Regions from separate parts of the Acidovorax sp. WCS2018Noco2-16 genome, predicted to be linked through region 2. Evidence: predicted binding sites of a transcription regulator. Region 2 holds the regulator's gene; each other region holds the start of a gene.
The links. The regulator FNR, encoded in region 2, switches genes on or off when oxygen is low (the NO sensors DNR and NnrR bind a similar motif). The targets are predictions, from matches to a motif close to TTGATNNNNATCAA.
Positions count from the first base shown of each region.

Region 1: a site for FNR is predicted at 4,649-4,662, ahead of RQI28_RS08545 (type IV pili methyl-accepting chemotaxis transducer N-terminal domain-containing protein). Genes of this name have one in related genera too.
Region 3: a site for FNR is predicted at 3,446-3,459, ahead of RQI28_RS03420 (OmpW family outer membrane protein). Genes of this name have one in related genera too.

Region 1 covers NZ_JAVTJJ010000002.1:692,270-699,559, reverse strand. The annotation lists gene RQI28_RS08565 (cytochrome c) at 119-400, shown strand; gene RQI28_RS08560 (ATP-dependent helicase) at 528-2,531, opposite strand; gene RQI28_RS08555 (LysR substrate-binding domain-containing protein) at 2,634-3,554, opposite strand; gene purU (formyltetrahydrofolate deformylase) at 3,586-4,434, opposite strand; gene RQI28_RS08545 (type IV pili methyl-accepting chemotaxis transducer N-terminal domain-containing protein) at 4,698-6,623, shown strand; gene RQI28_RS08540 (response regulator) at 6,620-7,290, shown strand, end outside.
Region 2 covers NZ_JAVTJJ010000001.1:1,067,311-1,074,600, forward strand. The annotation lists gene RQI28_RS04850 (DUF3391 domain-containing protein) at 1-1,106, opposite strand, end outside; gene RQI28_RS04855 (sulfite exporter TauE/SafE family protein) at 1,233-1,955, opposite strand; gene hemN (oxygen-independent coproporphyrinogen III oxidase) at 1,958-3,340, opposite strand; gene fnr (fumarate/nitrate reduction transcriptional regulator Fnr) at 3,535-4,254, shown strand; gene RQI28_RS04870 (hypothetical protein) at 4,341-4,607, opposite strand; gene RQI28_RS04875 (FixH family protein) at 4,688-4,969, opposite strand; gene ccoG (cytochrome c oxidase accessory protein CcoG) at 5,044-6,489, opposite strand; gene ccoP (cytochrome-c oxidase, cbb3-type subunit III) at 6,574-7,290, opposite strand, start outside.
Region 3 covers NZ_JAVTJJ010000001.1:749,270-756,559, reverse strand. The annotation lists gene RQI28_RS03435 (LysR family transcriptional regulator) at 1-398, shown strand, start outside; gene RQI28_RS03430 (EAL domain-containing protein) at 385-2,175, opposite strand; gene RQI28_RS03425 (DUF808 domain-containing protein) at 2,364-3,371, shown strand; gene RQI28_RS03420 (OmpW family outer membrane protein) at 3,531-4,151, shown strand; gene RQI28_RS03415 (metal-dependent hydrolase) at 4,308-5,339, opposite strand; gene egtD (L-histidine N(alpha)-methyltransferase) at 5,532-6,449, shown strand; gene egtB (ergothioneine biosynthesis protein EgtB) at 6,476-7,290, shown strand, end outside.

The sequences.
Region 1 (7,290 bases), on a different contig from region 2:
CCCCACAAGAACCGACCCCACCATGCCAACGACTTTCCACCGCCCCGTCCGCTCGACTCGCTCGGCTCGTCTCCTGCGCACCCTGGCTGCGCCCGTCCTGCTGCTGGCCACCACCAGCATGGCCGCGCACGCTGCCGGCGACGCCACCCAGATGGCGCTGGGCAAGAAGCTCTTCACCACCTCCGTGCCCGCCTGCGCCCTCTGCCACACGCTCAAGGACGCGGGTGCCGAAGGCGCCGTGGGCCCGGTGCTCGACGAGATGCAGCCCGATGCGGCGCGCGTGAGCAAGGTGCTGCGCGACGGTCTGGGCAGCATGCCGTCGTTCAAGGCCAGCCTGACGGACGCGCAGATCGCCGCCATCGCGCTGTATGTCTCCAAGGCCAGCCGCGGCCAGAAGTGACATACGGATTCGCGGTCGATCCATCAGAACCGTTCGGACTGAGCTTGTCGAAGCCTCGCGCGGCGCTTCGACAAGCTTGTCCAAGGACTCAGCGTGAACGGGTTGTGTTTTTGGATGCAGACGGGTATCACACCGGCCCAGGGCTGACCGGGCGATTGGTGCCTTCCAGCAGCCACAGCCGTTTGCTGGCCCGCGTCATGGCCACATAGAGCATGTTGCGTTCGCGATAGGCCTCGTGCCGGGCGGCGCTGCGCGGAAAGCGCCCGCGCTCGACCAGCGGCACGGCCACGTAGTCGTATTCATGGCCCTTGCAGCGCTCCACCGTCAGCAGCTGCAGGCTGGGCGATTCCTGCTGGCGGTGCTGGTCGATACTGGCCTGCACCATCGCCGTGAGCCGGCCCAGGAATTCATCTACCGACAGGCCCGCGCCGATGCGGGCCAGCGCCTGCAGGCTGTCCATGCAGTAGCGCAGCTCGTGCGCGCTGATGGGCGCCTGGGCGAAGAACTGGCGGATCAGCGGGTGGGCGCACAGCAGCCCGGCGTCGGCGCATGCCTCTGGCGGCAGCGCCAGCAGTTGCTCGCACACGGCGGAGGCCACCGGCGTTTGCGGGTCGAAGCTGGCGCGCACGAGGAAGTTGCGCAGCAGGTCTTGCCGGCCGATGAGCCCGGACGCTACGGCGCGGGTGTCGACTTCGACGGGCGAGTCCTGCGTCAGCGCCTGCATGTCGAACGCGCCGTTGGCCAGCACGTCCGGGTCGGGCTGGCTGGCGCGCCGCACGTAACGCAGCAGGCCTTCCAAAGCGCTGCTCAGAATGCCCTGCGTCAGCCGCGCGCTGCCGCTGCAGCTTGGCATGGCCCACATCATCGCCAGCACCAGGGCGATCTCGCGGCGCTGGTAGAAGCGCTTCATGCCTTTGCACGCGTAGTGCACGCCTTCGTGGGCGAAGGTCCATTCCAGCAGCACCGAGTCTTCGGGCGAGCGCAGCACCACGTTCAGGCTCGGTGGTTGCGCACCGCTGGGAGGCATGCGCCGCACCGTGTCGTGAATCGCCAGCAATTGCCGGGCGCAGTCTTCATCGCTGGTGTAGCTGCGCGGCTCGAACACTGCGGCCTTGGTGGGGTAGTGCGATGCGAATTGCACGCTGAACAGCGGGTTCAACGCGTGGCAGATGGCGTTGCCGAAGCGGTAGGTGGTGTTGAGCGTGACCACCTGCGTGCCTTCCGGCAGCTCTTGCCGGATGCGCGCCAGGTGGTTGCCGAAGACCGAGAGCGCGCCGGGCAGGATGTGCTGGTTGAAGTCGCCCGCGCCCACGAAGACGCCGTTGCTGCCTGCCACCAGATGGTGCAGCACCTGCACGGCGGCTTCGTCCAGATCCTGCAGCTCATCGAACAGCACGGCGTCAAAGCGGCCCTGCAGCGGCGCGAAGTTGTCGCCGTAATTCAGCGCCCACAGTTGCCGAGCCACCTCATAGGTGCAGTCGCCCGGCGCGTAGAACTGGGGCTCGTCATCGGCGCCCCGGCGCAGGCGTTCGTACTTGAGCAGCAACTGGTAGAGGCCGTAGTCCAGATCGTTTTCTTGGCAGTAGGCCAAGGCGCCCAGGCCAGAGTTTTCGATGTCGCGCATCAGCAGGCGCTGCTTGGCCAAGACTTCGAAGTCGGTGAAGGCCTGCACGTCCAGCTCGCGCGAGAGGAACTCGGCGACTTCCGGTTCGGCATCGTCCGGCAGGCCGCGTTGCAGCGCCGCCCAGGCCTGGCGGATCAGCAGGTTCTTCTGCAGCGACTCCGTCATGCGCGGCACGGCGTCGCCCTGCGTTTGGAGCACGGTGGCGCACAGCTGCTCCACCGTCATGATCTGCACCTGGCGCGGAATGCTGGGCACGAACTGCATGAGCCGATCGGCGATGGCGGCCAGGCCGGCGTCGGAATACGCCAGCATCAGGATGCGGCTGGTGCCCCGGTTCTGCAGCAAGTCGGCCGCCTTGATGGCCAGCGTGGTGGTCTTGCCCGTGCCGGCCAGGGCGCTGATCAAAATCGAGCGTGCCGTGGCGTTCAGCACCGCGTTCTGCTCCAGCGTGGGATACCGTTTTTTGAAGAGCGCGTCGTGCTGCAAGGCCATGGAGGGTTGCGTCATGAACGCATACAAAAGAGTTGTTTGCTATTAAATAAATAGCTGCTTGCGCTTATCAGGTAAGCGCTAGAGGCCGATTTGGTATTGATATTTTGCTGCGGGCCGTCAGGCCATGGCCCGCCGCAGCCAGTCGGCGAACGCAGCGCATTCCCAGCGGTCCATGGTGCCGGTGCGCCAGCACAGATAGTGCGCGTGCGGGCTGGGCGCCTGGGTGTCGAAGAGGCGCACCAGCGTGCCCTGTTCCAGCCAGGGCGCGCCCAGTTTCAGCCGCACCAGGGCCACGCCCATGCCGGCGGCAGCGGCGTCGCACATCAGGCCGATGTCGTTGAACTGCGAGCCTTCGGTGGGCGCGGGCCAGTCCAGGCCGGAGGCGGCGAACCAGGTTCGCCAGGGCTCCAGCGGGCTGCGCAGCAGGGTCACGCCTTCCAGGCTCTCGGGCCGCTCGAAGGGGCCGTGCTCGCGCACGAAGGCGGGCGAGGCCAGCGGCGTGACCACGTCGCGCGCGATCTCCACATGCTCCATGTCGGCGTAATGGCCGGGGCCAAAGCGCACTACCAAATCAGCGTCTTCCGCCACCACGTCCAGCAGCGGAATCGACACCTGCAGCGCCAGGTCGATTTCCGGGTAGACCTCGGTGAACTGCCGCAGCTTCGGAATGAGGATGACGCGCGCGAAGGTCGGCGTGACGGCGATCTTCAGGCGCCGCTTACCCGGCGCGGCATCGGAGCCCGGAAAGCGCTGCAGCGCGCTCAGGCCCTCGCGCACCTGGGCCAGATACGCGCTGCCTTCGGTGGTCAGCGAAAAGTCGGCCCGCCCGAAGAGCCGCGTGCCCAGGATCTGTTCCAGCTGCTTGACGCGGTGGCTCACGGCGCTGGGCGTCACGCACAGCTCCTCGGCCGTCTGCGTCACGCTGCGCAGCCGGGCCAGTGTCTCGAAGGTGATGAGGCACTGGATGGGCGGGATGCGTTGCGCCGCGCCCGCAGCGGGGCCGCGCGTGAAGGCTCCGTGGCTGCCGTGGGTTGCCATGCGGTTCTGTTTCAGGCCGGGGCTGCCGGGGTTATCGGAAGACGACCGTCTTGTGGCCGTTGAGCAGCACGCGATGCTCGGTGTGCCACTTCACGGCGCGGGCCAGCACCTGGCTTTCGGTGTCGCGGCCGCGGGCCGTCAGGTCTTCCACCGTGTCGGTGTGGTCGGCGCGGGCCACGTCCTGCTCGATGATCGGGCCTTCGTCCAGGTCGGCCGTCACGTAATGGGCGGTGGCGCCGATCAGCTTCACGCCGCGGTCATGCGCCTGGTAGTACGGCTTGGCGCCCTTGAAGCTGGGCAGAAAGCTGTGGTGGATGTTGATGGCCCGGCCCGACAGCTTGCGGCACAGGTCGTCGCTCAGCACCTGCATGTAGCGCGCCAGCACCACCAGCTCGGCGCCTTCTTGCTGAATGATCTCGTACTGCCTGGCCTCGGCCTGGGCCTTGTTGTCCTTCGTCACCGGAATGTGGTGGAAGGGTACGTTGTAGCTGGCGGCCAGCTGGTAGAAGTCGCGGTGGTTGCTGATGATGGCGCTGATGTGCACCGGCAGCAGGCCCGACTTCCAGCGGAACAGCAGGTCGTTCAGGCAGTGGCCTTCGCGGCTGACCATGATGACGGTCTTGACGGGCTCGCTGGCGGCGTGAAGCGTCCAGTTCATCTGGTGCGGCTCGGCGAAGGCGGTCACGCGCTCGCGCAGCGCGGCCTGGTCGAGCTGGTCGCAGGCGAATTGCAGCCGCATGAAGAACAGGCCCGTGGCGTGGTCGTTGTACTGCGCGGCCTCTTCGATATTGCCGCCATGCTCCAGCAGAAAGCCGGAAACGGCATGCACCAGCCCCAGTCGGTCGGGGCAGGACAGGGTAAGAATATAGGCTTGGGTCATAGCCGGCCGATTGTCGCAGCACAGTACGGCCCACTGCGGGCTGGCGGGTGGGCGTGCGGGCCGGGCGGCAGCGGCCAACATTACTGAAATATACCGTTCGCTATAAAAAATATAGCTGCTTGCGCTTGTAGATATGGCGCTACAGGCCATTTTGGCTTGAATACCCGACCGGGCAGCCCGGCGCCAGACCCTGCAGCCAGTGACAGCCGTTGTCTTGATGCAGGTCAAGCCGCGAAGCGCACCGGCTTCCTACACTGGGCCGCATGCGATCGCCCGCCACCCTGACCACCAAACTGCTGTGCATGGGCGCGGGCTTTCTGGCGGTGGCGCTGCTGTCCATCGGCCTGATGCTCTGGGCCACCTGGCGGCTGGAAGGCGGTGCTGCCGCCGTCAACGAAGCCGGGCGCCTGCGCATGCACATGATGCGCATGGTGCTGGCGCGCCAGCTGGAAGCGCCCGAACAGGTGCTGTCGCTGGCTGCGCGTTTCGATACCGGGCTGGAGCTACTGCATACCGGCGACCCGGCACGGCCGCTCTTCGTGCCTTGGAACGACGACACCCAGGCCCGCTTTGGCACCATTCAAGACGAGTGGAAGGCGCTGCGCCGCGCGTGGAGCACCGAGCCGCACACCGGCAACGCGCTGGCCCTGGAGCGGGCCGACGCCTTCGTGCGACAGGTCGATGGTTTCGTCGATGCGATCGAGGGGCAACTGGCACGCTGGACGGCCGCGCTGCACCTGTTTCAGCTGGTGCTCATGGCGCTGGCCATCAGCGCCGCCGTCACCTTCATGGTCGTCAGCTACCTGCTGGTGATCCATCCGCTCGGCCGCCTGCAGGCCGCCCTGGCGCGCGTGCAGCAGGGCGACCTGGCAACACGGCTGGCGGTGGAGGCCGACGACGAGTTCGGCCAGCTGAGCGCGGGCTTCAACCGCATGGCGCACGCGCTGCAGACATCGCACGACGAGCTGGAATGGAAGGTGCGCGAGAAGACCGCGAGCCTGGAAGAAAAGAGCACCCGCCTGGCCACGCTCTACGACGTGAGCGCGATGGCGTCGGAGGCCACCAGCCTGGAGGCCCTGGCGCAGGGCTTCGTGCAGCGCATCCGCCGCATCGCGCGGGCCGACGCCGCAGCGGTGCGCTGGTCCGACGAAGCCAACGAGCGCTATGTGCTGCTGGTGTCCGAACAGCTGCCCGAGGCCATGGCGCAAGACGAACACTGCGTGCACACGGGCACCTGCGCCTGCGGGCAGCCGCAAGCCACGTCCCAGTTCCGCGTGATTCCGATCACGGCCGAATCGACGCTGCCGCTTCCGCATTGCCGCGACGCGGGGTTCGAGAGCATGGTAGCCATTCCCGTGCGGCTGCAGCAACGCGTGCTGGGCGAGGTGAATCTCTTTTTCCGCCGCACCGAAGACATGCCCGAGGGCATGCGCGATGTGCTCGAAACGATGGCGCGGCACCTGGCCAGCGCCATGGAAAGCCTGCGCGCCAGCGCCCTGGCGCGGGAAGCTGCCGTGTCGCAGGAGCGCGCATTCATCGCGCGCGAGCTGCACGACTCCATCGCGCAGTCGCTGGCCTTTCTGAAAATTCAGACCCAGCTGCTGCGCGACGCCGTGGCGCGCGGCGACCAGCCGGCGCGCGACCGCAGCATGGGCGAGCTGGATGTGGGCGTGCGCGGCTGCTATGCCGACGTGCGCGAACTGCTGATGCACTTTCGCACGCGCACCAGCGAGGAAGACATCGAAGCCGCGCTGCGCTCCACGCTGTCCAAGTTCGGCCACCAGACCGGCATTCAGCATGCGCTGTCGATGAGCGGGCACGGCCTGCCGCTGGCGCCCGACGTGCAGATCCAGGTGCTGCACATGGTGCAGGAGGCGCTGTCCAACGTGCGCAAGCATTCGGGTGCCGACCGCGTGGAGCTGAGGGTGCAGCGGCATCCGGCGTGGCGCTTCGAGGTGATCGACAACGGCGTGGGGTTCGACATTGCCGGCGTGCCGCCAGATTCGCAACACGTGGGGCTGGGCATCATGGGCGAGCGGGCCGAACGCATCGGCGCACGCGTGCGGGTCGACTCGACGCCCGGACACGGCACGCAGGTGGTCATTGATCTTCCGGGCAGCGCCGCTGCCCATCTTGCTGATGCGCAGGTGCCTGCTGCGTCGGCGCCGAACCTGCTTCACCCCGTATGACCCTGCCTGACGACGCCCTTGCTTCCACATCCGACTGCGCCAGCGCTTCGGCCTCTGCGCTGTCCGTACTGGTGGTTGACGACCACACCCTGTTTCGGCGCGGGCTGATCGCGCTGCTGGGCCAATACAAAGGGCTGCGGGTGGCCGGCGAGGCGGGCGACGCTGCTGAGGCGATGCGCCTGGCGCCGGTGGTGCGGCCGCACGTGATCTTGCTGGACAACCACCTGCCCGGTGTGCGGGGCGTGGACGCCATTCGCGGCCTGCGCGAGGCCGCGCCTGACGCGCGCATATTGATGCTTACCGTGAGCGAGGACGGGAACGATCTGGCCCAGGCGCTGCGCAACGGCGCGCAGGGCTACCTGCTCAAGACCATCGAGGGTGATCTGCTGGCCGACGCCATCCATCGCGCGGCCCGGGGCGACACGGTGGTCAGCCCCGAGATGATCGGCCGGCTGGTGCAAGCCCTTCAGCAGCCCGATCCGGCAGCGCAGGCCGTCGCGGAGCCCGCTGCGCCGCAGGCCGAGCACACACCGCTGTCCCCACGCGAGCTGGAGGTGCTGGGCGAGATCGCCCATGGCGCCAGCAACAAGGAGATCGCCCGCACGCTGGACATCGCCGAGACGACGGTGAAGATCCACGTGCAGCACATCCTGCGCAAGCTGGGGCT
Region 2 (7,290 bases):
ACCGAAATGACCAAGGCGTAGCGATCGTTCACCAACTGCACAACAGAGCCAGGCGGGTACACGCCCATCATCCGGATGAAGGCCCCCAGCACCACCGCGTCGAAGCGTGCCTTGTGCTGCGCGAAGATGACTGACAGCGCCTCATGCGGCGTCAGTGCGGAGGCGCCATGCAAGGGGTTGCACATGCGGTCGTAATGGTTGACCAGCGCCACGATCTGGCCAGGACGGCTCAGGTCTTCTGCATGCAGCGCCAGTGGAAAACCGCTGCCGTCCGCCATTTCATGGTGCTGGGCAATCGCCACCAGCACCGGGCCGGGCAGCCCCATGCGCTTGGCCAGGTTGACCGATTCGGCCACATGGCTTTCGTATCGTTTGCGGTCTGCCGCTACCTGAGGGGTGGCTGGCTCGGCGACGTGGAACGGTAGCGCCTGCTTACCCAGGTCGTGCAACAGCGCCGCGACGCCGATGCCGTGCAATCCGTCGCCGTTCGTGCCCAGCGCCTTGCCCAAAAGCAGCGACAGCACCATGACGTTGACAGGGTGCAATGCCGGCTGCACTCCGACCCCCTGAGACAAAAGACGGATTGCGGAATCACCGTTGTCGAGCACATCGGCAACACAACTGGCGACCAGCGTGTCAGCATGCTCACGGGCTTGCCTTGGCTCCGCAGGCGCCTTGGCAGCAAGCCGCTGGTACTCCCGCGTGGCATCGGCAAAGCGCTGGTCGCACTGCTCCAGCGAGAGTCGCTGAGCTTTCAGCAGTGCGAGTGAAGCGAGACGCTTGGCGCGGATGCTGTACAGGCCACCTGACGTGGCGTCAGGCGCAACTGCCACAGGCTCTTCAGGCTGCGCAACTTGATCTTCAGGCGTGGCTGACGGGCTGTCGCTGGCGACCACATCGCTCTTGGCAGGAAGGTAGCGAACCTGTTGCAGCCCGAGGGAGCGAAGCAGTTCGATTTGCCCGGTGTTGGCTACCTTGAAGCTGCTCGTCGGAAAGGGATGGTGCATCCAGCCCACATCGAGCTGGATATACATGCCAACGCGCAACTGGTTGATATCGATGAGGACGGTAGTGGTGTTCACGAAGGAAGGGCTCGGCACGTGCATCCTGATGCCCAGGCCAATAAGGTCGTAGGACATTATCGCCACTTGGAGCCCACCAGTAACAAACGTCAAGAATGGTGTTGCTGCAATACTGCCATCCCGCGACATATGGTCAGTGCAGAGCTCCTGTCAGGCGCACCATTGCGCCTGGACATGGTCGCTCAAATCCATCCAGATGGCCCACGCGGCGACGCAGAAAAGCAGCAAGCCTGCCCCACGGGTGCCCCAGCCGCCGCGCGCAGCGTTCAGGCGATGACGCAACCACCCCCAGGCCCAAGGCCCCGCGACCAGCCATGCAGCGCTGCCGGCGCCAAACAGCGCCATGGTCATCGCCCCTTTCCACACACTACCGCTCAACGCGGCCACAAGTAGTGCGGAGTAAAGCAACCCGCAAGGCATCATCGCCCATGCCACGCCAAGCGCCAGCGTGCCGCCCGGCCGCGCCAGTATCGGCCGAACGCGGGCCCAGACGCCGCGCCCTGCCCGCTCGATCCAGGCGGGTTGCCGCGCGTGCAGCATCATCAAAACACCCCAGGCCAGCACCGCGACATGCAGCAAGGTCCATGCAGGCCGAAGCGCTGCCGTCTGCTGGGTCAGCCAGGCCAGGCTATCCATTGCCAGCGCGGCCAGGCCTCCGGCCAACGCGTAACCGGCCAAGCGACCCATATGGAAAGCCAGGGCTCGGGGCAGTGACGGCCTGGCCACCAGCCGCACTACCTGCTCGGGCGACGCATCCAGGCCCCTGCCGTCCTGACGGGTGATGGCGCCACAAGGCGCGGCGCACATCGCAAGGCAGTGCGGCCCACCGACCAGGCCCATCAACAGCGCGGCCCAGGCAGTTGCGGCCAGCATGATCAGATGATGCGGGAGAACCGCGCGCGATTGCGGTCCACCTGCAAGTGCCGGTCGAAGACCATGGCCACGCCGCGCACAAAGAACCAGCCCATGGCGGTGACCGTGATGCCGTCACGGCCCACGACGACCAGGCCTTTGCCGGCCATGTCTTCCAGCTGCTCCATCTCGAGGGAAAAGTACTGATGAAAATCGATCAACCACGACTGCTCCATGGGCTCGAAGAGAACCTCACCCTGGCACATCAACGCCATGATCACGGCCCGTCTCAACAGGTCGTCGCGCGTCAAAGCCAACCCGCGCACCACAGGCAAGCGGCCCTGGTCGATGAAGTCGTAGTACTCATCGAGCGTCTTCGCGTTCTGGCTGTAGGTCGCGCCGACGCGGCCGATGGACGACATACCCAGGCCGATCAGATCGCAATCAGGCTGGGTGCTGTAGCCCTGGAAGTTGCGGTGCAGCCGGCCCTGGCGCTTGGCCACCGCCAGCGCGTCGCTGGGCAGCGCAAAATGGTCCATACCCACGTACACATATCCTGCATCGATGAAGGTATCGAGCGACCGCGACAGCATCGACACCTTCGCCGTTGCCTGCGGCAACTCGGCAGGAACGATGCGGCGTTGGGGTTTGAAGCGCTCTGGAAGGTGAGCGTAGGCATACAACGCAATACGGTCGGGCCGCAGCTGCACCACCTGGGCCAGCGTGCGATCAAACGATTCGGGTGTCTGGCGCGGCAAGCCGTAGATCAGATCGATGTTGACCGACTCGAACCCCAGTCGCCGTGATGCAGCCACCAGGTCGAACACCTGCTGCGCAGGTTGCACGCGGTGGACTGCCTTCTGCACCTGTGAATCGAAATCCTGCACGCCGAAACTCAACCGGTTGAACCCCAACTCGGCCAACAGGCCCAGGCGCTCTTCAGTGACAGTGCGCGGATCCACCTCGATGGAATATTCGCCGCCCGGCACCAGGGAGAAACTGCGCCGCAGCATGGCCATCAGTTCACGCAGTCCCTCATCCGACAGAAAAGTGGGCGTGCCGCCACCCAGATGCAACTGGCTCACTTGCTGGCCCACTCCACAGTGGGCGGTGTGCAGGTCGACCTCGCGGCTCAGGTAGCGCAGGTAGACCTCCGCACGCTCAGGGTGCCTGGTAATGATCTTGTTGCACGCGCAGTAGTAGCAGAGCGACTCGCAAAATGGAATGTGCACATACAGCGAAAGGGGCAGCGCCTTTGCCGCCGACCCTACCCTGCGCTGCTCCAGGGCAAGAACGTATTCGTCCTGCCCGAACGCCTCGACAAATCGATCTGCAGTGGGGTAGGAGGTGTAGCGTGGCCCTGGCACGTCGAAGCGACGCAACAGCTCGGGAGTAACAGCAGTCATGACAGATTCCTTGGGTCCGGCGGTCGACTTTGCCGCAGCCCCCTCCTGCTGTCCTTGACATTAATCAAGTGATGAATGGAAGCGCACTGCCACAATCAGTCCCATCTCAACAGCCTTACAAGAAGCTGTACCACCCGAGTGCGCCCACTCTTGCCCATGAGCAGGCGCAGATCCACCGAGGAAGCCCAGCGCACATGAATTTGCAATCGATCAAAGTGGCCTGCTCCAACTGCAACTTGCGCGAGCTTTGCATGCCCATGGGGCTGAACGAGCAGCAGCTCGAACGCATCGACGAGATCGTGGCGGTGCGCCGCAAGATCAAGCGGGGCGCCACCCTGTTCCGCAATGGCGAGACTTTCACCTCGCTCTTCGCAATACGCACCGGATTCTTCAAGACCTGCGTGGCCACCGAAGACGGGCGTGACCAGGTGACGGGCTTTCAGATGGCGGGCGAAATCATCGGCCTGGACGGCATCGTGAACGATCACCACAGCTGCGACGCGGTGGCGCTAGAAGACGCAGAGGTCTGCGTCATGCCCTTCGACCGTATCGAAGAGTTGTCGCGTGAGGTGACCGCACTGCAGCACCACGTACACAAAATCATGAGCCGCGAAATCGTGCGCGAGCACGGCGTGATGCTGCTGCTGGGCAGCATGCGCGCGGAGGAGCGCCTGGCGGCCTTTCTGCTCAACCTGGTGCAGCGCCTGCATGCTCGTGGTTTCTCGCAGTCCGAACTGGTGCTGCGCATGACCCGCGAGGAAATCGGTAGCTATCTGGGCCTCAAGCTCGAAACCGTGAGCCGCACCTTCTCCAAGTTCGTGGAAGAAGGCATCGTCGAGGTCAAGCAGCGCCACGTGCGCATTCTCGAGCCCGACGCGCTCAAGCGCATCGTGAACAGCCAATCCTGCCACTGATAAGCGACAGCCGAAACCTGCACGCGCTTGATTGCGGCCAGGCTCCCCATCCAGCGACGCCGTGCATTGCAACTGGGCCGCCTCCTTCACAGATACTTCGCGCAATCCGTGGGGCGATCCGCTGGTGGCACAGGGCACCGGTTCATCTCGAACGGCGACAGCGACAACAGCGTGGTGAGCGCACCCGCCGCCATGATGATTGCCCAGAACATGAAGAACGCAACGGTGTAGACCCCCTCGCGTGACAGCGCGAGTGGCTGGTCCGACCAGTGCAGTGCGGCCGGATCGACAAAGGCGAACACGACCATCTCCATCACACCGGCCATCAAGAAAGCCGGCCATGCGATCCACATCAGGCGCCGCGCCCATGTAGCCTGCACTCGCGGTGACTGGGTACGTAGTCGACGGCCCGCCTTGCTGCGCTGGCGCCTTGTCATGGCAAGTCCGTGACTGGCGTGGCCGCGTGATTGCGCCCCTTCACGGCGGGCGCCATGCGGGTGTCTTGCTGGCGCAGCGTCTTGTTGATGTCGAGCCCGCGCTGGTAGTAGTCCTCGGCCAGCACGGGGTCGGGCTGGCTGATGGCCAGCCACAAGGTGACGAAACCCGCTACCACCACAATGGCCGGGCCGGCGATGATCAGCCACACATAGCCAAAGCGCCACCATGGCGCCGGGGCAACAGGGGTCTGCTTCGTTGAGGACAGGGCATGCGTCATGGACAACTCCTAGCGACCTTGGCCGCGCTCATCACAATCACAATCCGACGGGGAAACCGCAGGCATACGGACAACTACCGGGGCACCAGGAACACCGATTTCTCGACGACCTGCGTGCCTGAGCCCTCCACCCGGATATCGAAGAACACCGGGTGCGATCCAGGCGACGCAGCGCCGTAAGGCAACTGCAGCCGCACCGCCACCCAGCGCGCTTCGGCCGGGCCTATCTCCACTTCGGGCTCCGACGTTACCTCCAGCCCCTGCAGACCATGCGCACCGATGCGATAGCGCTGCACGCCTTCGGTCGCATTCATGATCTGCAGGCGGTAGACGTTCTCCAGCCGCCCACCAGCCACGATGCGAGACAGGGCAGCCCGGTCACGCACAACATCCACTTTCAGGGGCATGCGCACCATCAGGCTTGCCAGCAGGCCTACGCAGAGCAGCACCAGCAGGGTGCTGTAGATCAGCACACGCGGCCGCAGCACGCGCCCCAGCATCTGCGACTGGCTCCACCGGTTCGCCATGCCGTTCTGTGTGGAAAACCGGATCAACCCGCGCGGGTAGTGCATCTTGTCCATGACCGTGTTGCAGGCGTCCACACACAGGCCACAGCCGATGCACTCATATTGCAGCCCGTCGCGAATATCGATGCCCACCGGGCACACCTGCACGCACAGGGTGCAATCGATGCAGTCCCCCAGGCCTTTGGCGCGATGGTCCACGGCCTTGTTGCGAGGGCCACGTTGTTCGCCCCGGGCTTCGTCATAGGTCACGATCAACGTGTCGTTGTCGAACATGGCGCTCTGGAACCGCGCATAGGGGCACATGTACTTGCACACCTGTTCTCGCAGAAAGCCGGCATTGCCGTAGGTAGCGAACCCGTAGAACACCACCCAGAAAAGCGGCCATGAACCCTGCAGCGCCAACAGTTCGGCGCCTAACTCGCGAATGGGGACGAAGAAGCCCACGAACGTGAACCCCGTCCAGGCCGAGATGGCAATCCATAGCAGCTGCTTGACGCTTTTTTTCCAGACTTTCTCGAGAGTCCAGCGCCCCTTGTCGAGCCGCAAGCGTGCGCTGCGGTCGCCCTCCACCTTGTGCTCTATCCACATGAACATTTCGGTGTACACCGTTTGCGGACACGCGAAGCCACACCACAGGCGCCCGGCCACCGCCGTGAACAGGAACAGCGACAGCGCCGAGATGATCAGCAGCCCGGTGAGATAGATGAAGTCCTGCGGATAGAGCACCAGCCCGAAGAGATAGAACCGCCGCGCGCCGAGGTCGAACAGCACCATCTGCCGCTCGCCCCATTGCAGCCAGGGCAGGCCATAAAAAACCAGTTGCGTGATCACCACCATCAGCCAGCGCCAGCGCGCGAACACGCCACTGATGGAGCGCGGGTAGATCTTCTTTTGCGCTTCGTAAAGCGATATCACCTCGGCCTGGGTGCTGTCGTCTACGGCGGCTGGCGTGATCGGGATGACCTTGCGGGGCCTCCCTTCGGCGGGCTTCATGATGGGGCCTGTGGCGTTGGCTTGGCGTACAAGACGGGTGCGAAAGGAATGGCCGATGCCCTGCTGGGCAAGGGCCCTGAGGGATCAGCGCTTTGCGCCGGCCTGGTGGGACAGGCTCCAGACGTAGGCGGTCAACACACCGATCTGGCTGTCGGTCAGCTTGCCGGCCTGCGCCGGCATCTGGTTGGTCTTGCCATTGTTGATCATGGCGGCGATGGCCGCTTCGCCCCAGCCGTGCAGCCAGATGTCGTCGGTCAGGTTGGGCGCGCCCAGGGCCGGATTGCCCTTGCCATCCATGCCATGGCATGCAGCGCACACCGTGAACTTTGACTTGCCGAGCGATGCACGCAGTGAATCGTGCGGACTGCCCGAGAGGCTGAGCACGTAGTGCGACAGATTGCGCACATCTTCGGGTGAGCCTACCGCCGCAGCCATGGGCGGCATCACGCCGATACGGCCTTCCTGAATGGTCTGGCGAATCTGCTCCGGCGCGCCACCGTGCAGCCAGTCGCCGTCGGCCAGATTGGGAAAGCTCTTGCTGCCGCGCGCATCAGAGCCATGGCACTGTGCGCAGTTGTTCAAGAAAAGACGCTCCCCGATCGCCATGGCCTGCGCATCGCCTGCCATGTCTGGCGTATTCATAGCGGCAAAGCGCGCATAGAGCGGCTGCAGTTCGGCATTGGCCTTGGCTACCTCGGCTTCATATTCGCCGCGCTGTGTCCAGCCCAGCTTGCCGGAAAACGTGCCCAGCCCCGGATAGGCCACCAGGTAGCCGAGACCGAAGACGATGGTGATGACGAA
Region 3 (7,290 bases), 320 kb from region 2:
TGCTGATCGCCCCGCTTGCGCACCCCATCGCGCAGGCCGGACTTTCAGTGCGGTTCGTCGATGTGCTGGGAGAAGCGTTCGTGGGCCTGTCGGCAGGCCATGCGCTGCAGGACCACATTGACGAGCACGCCCGGGCGGCGGGCGCCGTGCTGGCCACACGCATTCGCATGAACACCTTCGATGGACAGTGCGACATGGTGTCGCACGGCGTGGGCGTGGCCATCGTGCCGCAGAGCACGGCCCGGCGACTGCGGCGCGGCCGCCATTACCGCGCTGTGCCTTTGCTGGATGGCTGGGCGCAGCGCCGGTTGTGCCTTTGCTACAGCGACTGGCCCAGCCTGCCGCCCGCCCTGCAGAGCCTGCTGCGGCACCTGGGAGCCACGGTCACACCGGCGTGACGAGCTGGTTCCAGCCGAGCAGGAAGTCGAACGCCGCTGCCGGCGGCAGCGGGTGGCTCAGGTAATAGCCCTGCGCCTGGTCGCAGCCGATCTGCAGCAACTCGTCGAAGACCTCGGCCGTCTCCACGCCTTCAGCCAACATGCGGTAGCCCAGCGTGTGGCCCAACTGCACCATGGCACGTACGACGTCCAGCGCGCGGGCGTCATGGCCGATGGGCCGGATCAGCGACTGGTCCAGCTTCAGTACCTCGGCCTGCAAGCCGTAGAGGCAGCCGAAATTGCAATAGCCGGTGCCGAAGTCATCCAGCGCCACGCGCACGCCCAGCGCGCGCACGGCGCGAATCGCGGCCAGCGTGGGGCCTTCGGTCAGCACCGCGTTCTCAGTGCATTCGATCTCCAGTCGCGATGGCTCCACGCCATGTCGCTTGCAGCAGTCACTCAGCTGCCGCACGAAGTCGGGTTGCTCCAGATTGCGGGGCGACACGTTGATGGCCACGTTCACCCTCAGGCCGTGGTCCTCCCATTCGCGGATCTGCGCGATGGCGGTGTCCATCACCCAATGCGTCACCGACTGGATGTAGGTGGTCTTTTCCAGCAGCGGAATGAATTCGCCCGGCGAGACGGCTCCCAGCAGCGGGTGGTCCCAGCGCAGCAGCGCCTCCACGCTGGTGTATTGCATCGATGCACGATCGAACTGCGGCTGGTAGACCAGCCGGAATTCGTTGGCCTGCAAGGCGCGCGGAACCCGCGACAGCAGGTCGTACGAATGCCGGTGGCGGCCATCGGCTGCGGCGTCGTACACGCTCACGTCGTCCAGCGTGTCCAGGCCGTGAAACAACGCCACGTTCGCGCGTCGCAGCGCATCGCCCGCATCCGTCGGCTCCAGCAGAAACGGCACCAGGCCGACGCGGCGGTGCTGGTGGATCACAACGCGCTTTCCGTCGTCCCGCCCGGAACGCGACTGGTCGAGCGCATGGAGCAACTCGTGCGCGAACGCACGGGCTTCGGTGAGAGAGTGGCCGGTCAGCAACAGCGCCAAATGTCCCATGTCGGTGCGGTACACGCGCGCGGCGCCCGCCAGCCAGCGGGTGATGTGCTTGCCCATCTCGTGGCTCAACGCTTCGATCGCATCCATGCCCACGGCACGTTTCACGTCCATCAGGGCTTCCAGGGGCAGCAGTTCCAGCAACACCAGCACGCGCTCGCCGCCAGGCTCGCTCATGCACAGTCCGGCCAGGTCGGCCAGCAATTGGCTGCGATTGGGCAGCAGCGTGGCCTCGTCCAGCCGGGCGAAGGAACATTGCAGGTCGATCTGTGCCACCACCAGCGCGGCCAGGTCGACCAACTGCCGCTGCTGCGCCTCGTCGAAGCTGCGGGGGCGCGTGTCCAGCACGCACAAACTGCCCAGCGCGTGCCCGTTGCGCAGGCGCAGCGGCGCGCCCGCGTAAAAGCGCAGGTGCGGGGAGCCCAGGACCAGGTTGTTGTTCTTGAAGCGTGGATCGGTGAGCGCATCTTCCACGACCATCACGCCGTGCTCACGGATGGTGTGGTCGCAGAAAGCGTCCTCGCGGCATGTCTCGCGCACGTCCATGCCGACTTCCGACTTGAACCACTGCCGGTCCGCATCCACCAGGCTTACCAGGGCCATGGGTACGTCGAACACATGGCTGGCCAGCCGGGTGATGCGGTCGAATTCTTCAGACGGGGGCGTGTCCAGCAACCCCGTGGCCTGCAGGGTGGCCAGCCGCTCGGGCTCGGAAGTGCTGTGCAACGGCATGGGCTGGAAGAAAAAAGGCAGGGAAACAGACGCGAAACTTTAACCCAGCCACTTCGGCACCGTCTCGCGCCGCACCGGCGACGTTGCAGAGGACAGGGTTTTGTCCCGCGAACGCTGCCGCCGGTGCGGCGGGGCGGCGCCCGGTTTTCCTCCCATAATCGGCCGCTTTGTAACCTTGGGGAACTTCCATGGCCGGTGCCAGCCTTCTGACTTTGCTCGATGACATCGCCACGGTGCTGGACGACGTCGCCTTGATGACCAAGGTGGCTGCGCGCAAGAGCGTGGCCATGGCCGACGACGTGTCGGTGATGACCAAGGTCGCCGCGCAGAAGACGGCGGGTGTGCTGGGGGACGACCTGGCGCTGAATGCGCAGCAGGTGTCCGGCGTGCGCGCAGAGCGCGAGATTCCGGTGGTGTGGGCGGTGGCCAAGGGATCGATGGTGAACAAGGCCATCCTGGTGCCGGCGGCGCTGCTCATCAGCGCCTTTCTGCCCTGGGCGGTGACGCCGCTGCTGATGGTGGGCGGGGCCTTCCTGTGCTACGAGGGGTTCGAGAAGCTGGCGCACAAGTTCTTGCACAGCGACGAGCCTCGCAAGGACGCGGCCCGCGAGGCCCATGCCCTGGCCAACGCCAACCCGGCGGTGGACATGGCCAGTTTTGAAAAGGACAAGATCAAGGGCGCCGTGCGTACCGACTTCATCCTGTCGGCCGAAATCATCGCCATCACGCTGGGTACGGTCAGCCAGGCGCCCTTCACGCAGCAGGTAGCCGTGCTGGTGGGCATCGCGGTATTGATGACCGTGGGCGTCTACGGCCTGGTGGCCGGCATCGTCAAGCTCGACGACCTGGGCCTGTGGCTGAGCAACAAGGCCAGCAGCGTGGCCCGTGCCATCGGGCGCGGCATTGTCGCTATGGCGCCCTGGTTGATGAAGGGGCTGTCGATTGCGGGCACGGCCGCCATGTTCTTGGTGGGCGGCGGCATTCTGGTGCACGGTGTGCCTGCTGTGGCGCACTGGGTCGAGGGGCTGGCTGCTAGCGCGGCCCAGTGGCCGGCGGGCGGGCTGTGGAGCTTTTTGGTCAACAACCTGCTGAATGCCTTGGTGGGTATCGTGGCCGGCGCGATCGTCCTGATGGTAGTGATGCTGGTCAAGCGCCTGCGTGGCTCCAAGCCCGACAAGGCCGCCGCCGCGCACTGAGTGGATGGAAGAGCCGCAACGCTTGCGCTGGGTCAGAGACCGGTCAAAGCGCCGCCACAGAGGCGGGCGCACCTTTGATCTGAGGCAAGGCTGGCACCACGGTAAGTGGGCTCAATACGGCTACGGGGGTCTTCCCCGGTCAACCGCATTGAGTTCCTTATGAAAAAACATTGGCTGGCCCTCGCTGTCCTGAGCGTCATGACTTCCGGCGCGGCTTTCGCTCAACAGGCGGCTTCCGAGGGCTCGTGGATGGTGCGCGCACGCGCAGTGCACCTGGACAGCGTGAACAAGGACTCCACCGGCCTGGGCCTGTCGATCAATGACAAGGCGCTGCCTGAAGCGGACATCACCTACTTCTTCAGCCCCAACATCGCTGCCGAGCTGATCCTGACCGTGCCGCAAAAGCAGAAGATTCGCGCTGACGGCCTGGGCCAGATCGGCACGCTCAGGCATCTGCCACCCGCGCTGCTGGCGCAATACCACTTCACGCAGTTCAACGGCTTCAAGCCCTATCTGGGCGCTGGCATCAACTACACGCGCTTTTCCAGCGTGCGGTTCGACCCGGCGGTGCAAGCCGCCTTGAACCCCACCATCGACAAAGACAGCTGGGGCGGCGCGCTGCAGGTGGGCGTGGATATTCCGCTGGCCAAGAACCTGTACCTGAACTTCGACGTGAAGAAGGTGTTCATCAAGACAGATGTGTTCTCTGCTGGCGCCAAGGTGGGCACGTTCAAGATCAACCCCGTGTTGGCGGGCGTGGGCCTGGGCTGGCGGTTCTGAGGCCCCATTGATCGCTGAGTAGGTCGGTCATAGAACGGCGGGTTCCGCGCACCAGTTTTTTTGTGCGCGCCAGGCTTGATAGATGGTTTGCTATAGAAAATATAGCTATCAGCGCTTATTCAATAAGCGCCAGAGGCCAAAAAGACCATAAATCTATCATTCGGCGCTCGTCACCCCGAACATTCCGCTGCCGCCGCCATGCCCGCGCATGCGCCGCCACAGCGCGGGCAGGGCGGCCGCAATGTCGGGCCGCTGCCACTGCTGGGTCACGGCACCACCGCCAGCGGCCACTGCATCGGCGGGCCCCAGGTCGAAGTGGAAGGTGTATGACGGCTCTTGCCCCATGCGCAGGTCGGTCACGAAGATGTGGCCCCGCGTATCTTGCTGCAGGCGCCAGAAGCCGCGGCTGAAGTGCGCTATGCGCTGCACCTGCGGGTGCTGGCCGTAGCGCGCGATCAGGTCGGCACCGCGAGGGTGTTCCGTCCACTGCATCGGCTTCTTGCCGTCCGCCAGGGCATAGAAGCCTTCCAGGTATTGCGTGGGCGTGACGGCCACCACGCGCCACAGCACGGTGTTGAAAGGCGTGGGCGTGACCAGCACGCGCTCTGCCTGCACGCCGCGCTGAGCCAGCGCCTGGCGCGCCACCTGCGCCACGTACTGCTGCGCCGCGAAGCTCCAGCCCAGGTAGAGGGTGGTGAACGCCAGCGCCACGCCGTTCCACCGCAGCCCACGCCCGCCGCGAAGCAGCAGGGCCAGCAACACGCCCGCAAGCAGCGGCACCGTGTAGACCGGGTCGATGATGAAGATGCTGCCCACGCCCAGCGGCGTGTCGTCGAACGGCCGCAGCAGCTGCGTGCCGTACACGGTCATCCAGTCCAGCAGCGGGTGGGTGATGAGCGCCAGCCACAGGGCGAGCCACCAGCGGCGCCACTGGTGCGATTGCCCATGCACGCGCGCGGCCAGCCAGCCCAGCGGCAGCGACAGCAGGGTCAGATAGAAGAGGGCGTGGCTTTCCGCCCGGTGCAGCACCATGTTGGCGATGGCGTCGCCCTGGTCGATGAAGGTGTCCAGGTCGGGCAAGGTGCCGGCGGCGGCGCCCCACAGGGCGGCCTTCCACACTGCGGTGCGGCGACCCAGCGCGGCGATGGAGACGGCGGAGCCGAGGGCGAGTTGAGTGAGTGAATCCATGCGCTGAAATTAGCAGAGATGGGCAAAGGATTGACCTTGCCAGGGGTGATCGAGCCCGGAAGCGGGCAAGTCCTACAGCCGATGCGGGTCAGCTCTGCAATCCTGTCACATCGGCATGACCCAATCATCTATGCCGCTGCGGATGCCTTTTCCGCCACCGTACATTTCGTATTCACAGCTCCCCCGAACGCCATGCACTACCCATTGCATCTCGACATCATCCAGGGGCTGTCGCGCCACCCCGCCAGCATTTCACCCAAGTATTTCTACGACCAGCGCGGCTCCGAGCTGTTCGAAGAGATCACCCGTGTGCCGGAGTACTACCCCACGCGCACCGAAAACGCCTTGATGCAGGCGCATGGCGAAGACATCGCACGTGCGGTCAAGCCCTGCACCACGGTGATCGAGCCGGGCGCCGGCAGCTGCGAAAAGGCCCGCACGCTGTGTCGGCTGCTGCAGCCCGAGCGCTTCGTGGGCGTGGACATTTCCGCTGACTTTCTCCGTGATGGCGTGGCGCGCCTGGGCGCGGCCGTGACCGGCCTGCGCACGCATGCGGTGGCGGGCGACATCACCCAGGGCATCACACTGCCGCCAGACATTCCGCGCGCTGGCCGGCTGGTGTTCTACCCAGGCTCGTCCATCGGCAACTTCGACCCGCCGCAAGCGCATGAGCTGCTGAGTCACATGCGCGCCCTGGTGAACGCTGACGGCGCCCTGTTGATTGGCGTCGATCTGCGCAAGAGCGTGGATGTGCTGGAGGCCGCGTACGACGACGCTGCTGGCGTGACGGCGGCTTTCAACCTGAACGTGCTCGCCCATGTGAACCGTCTCATAGGCAGTGACTTCGCGCCGGGCGACTGGCAGCACCAGGCATTCTTCAACGACGCCCAGTCGCGCATCGAGATGCACCTGCAAGCGCGCAGCAAAGCCTGTGTGCGCTGGCCCGGCGGCCAGCGCCAGTTCGCGGTGGGTGAGCGCATTCATACCGAAAACAGCTACAAGTACACGCTGCCCGCGTTCTCGGCATTGCTGGCGGGCGCTGGTTTTTCTCGCGCACAGGCGTGGACGGACGACCAGGGCTGGTACGCCGTGGTGCATGCCCGCCCCTGAGCGACACGACAAGGCCCAATATGACCATGACCCGACCCATTCCGTCCCAAGACATCAGCGCCTTCTCTGCCGCAGACGGGGCTACCTTGCTACACCACTACGAAGACGTGCGCCAGGCCACGGCGGCACTGGCCATGCCGCTGACCGATGAAGACTGCTGCGCGCAGTCCATGCCCGATGCCAGCCCGGTGAAATGGCATCTGGCGCACACCACCTGGTTCTTCGAAACCTTCGTGCTCGAGTCGTATGAGCCAGGCTTCGCACCGTTCCATCCGTCATTTCGCGTGCTGTTCAATTCGTACTACAACGGGCTGGGCGCGCAGCACCCGCGCGCCCAGCGCGGCCTGCTGACACGGCCGGCGCTGCCGCAGGTGCTGGCCTACCGCATGAACGTGGATGGCCGAATCGCGCGCCTGTTGCGCGATCGCGCAGACGACGCGGCATTGACCAAACTGATCGAGCTGGGCCTGCAGCATGAGCAACAGCACCAGGAATTGATCCTCACCGACCTGAAGCACCTGCTGTCATGCAACCCGCTGTGGCCGGCTTATGAAGAGCGGGCCCGCGCTACGGCGGCTTCAGGCGCTTCGCTGCACCCCGCAGCATTGCCGCTGGCGTGGCGCAGCTTTCAAGGCGGTTTGGTGGATATTGGCCACGGCGGCCAAGGCTTCGCGTTCGACAACGAGGTTCCGCGCCATCGCGTGTACCTGGCACCGTACCAACTGGCCTCGCGCCTGGTCACCAACGGCGAATATCTCGCTTTCATGGAAGACGGCGGTTACCGGGAGTCTGCGCACTGGCTGGCCGAAGGCTGGGACTGGCGCAAATCGCAACAGCTGGA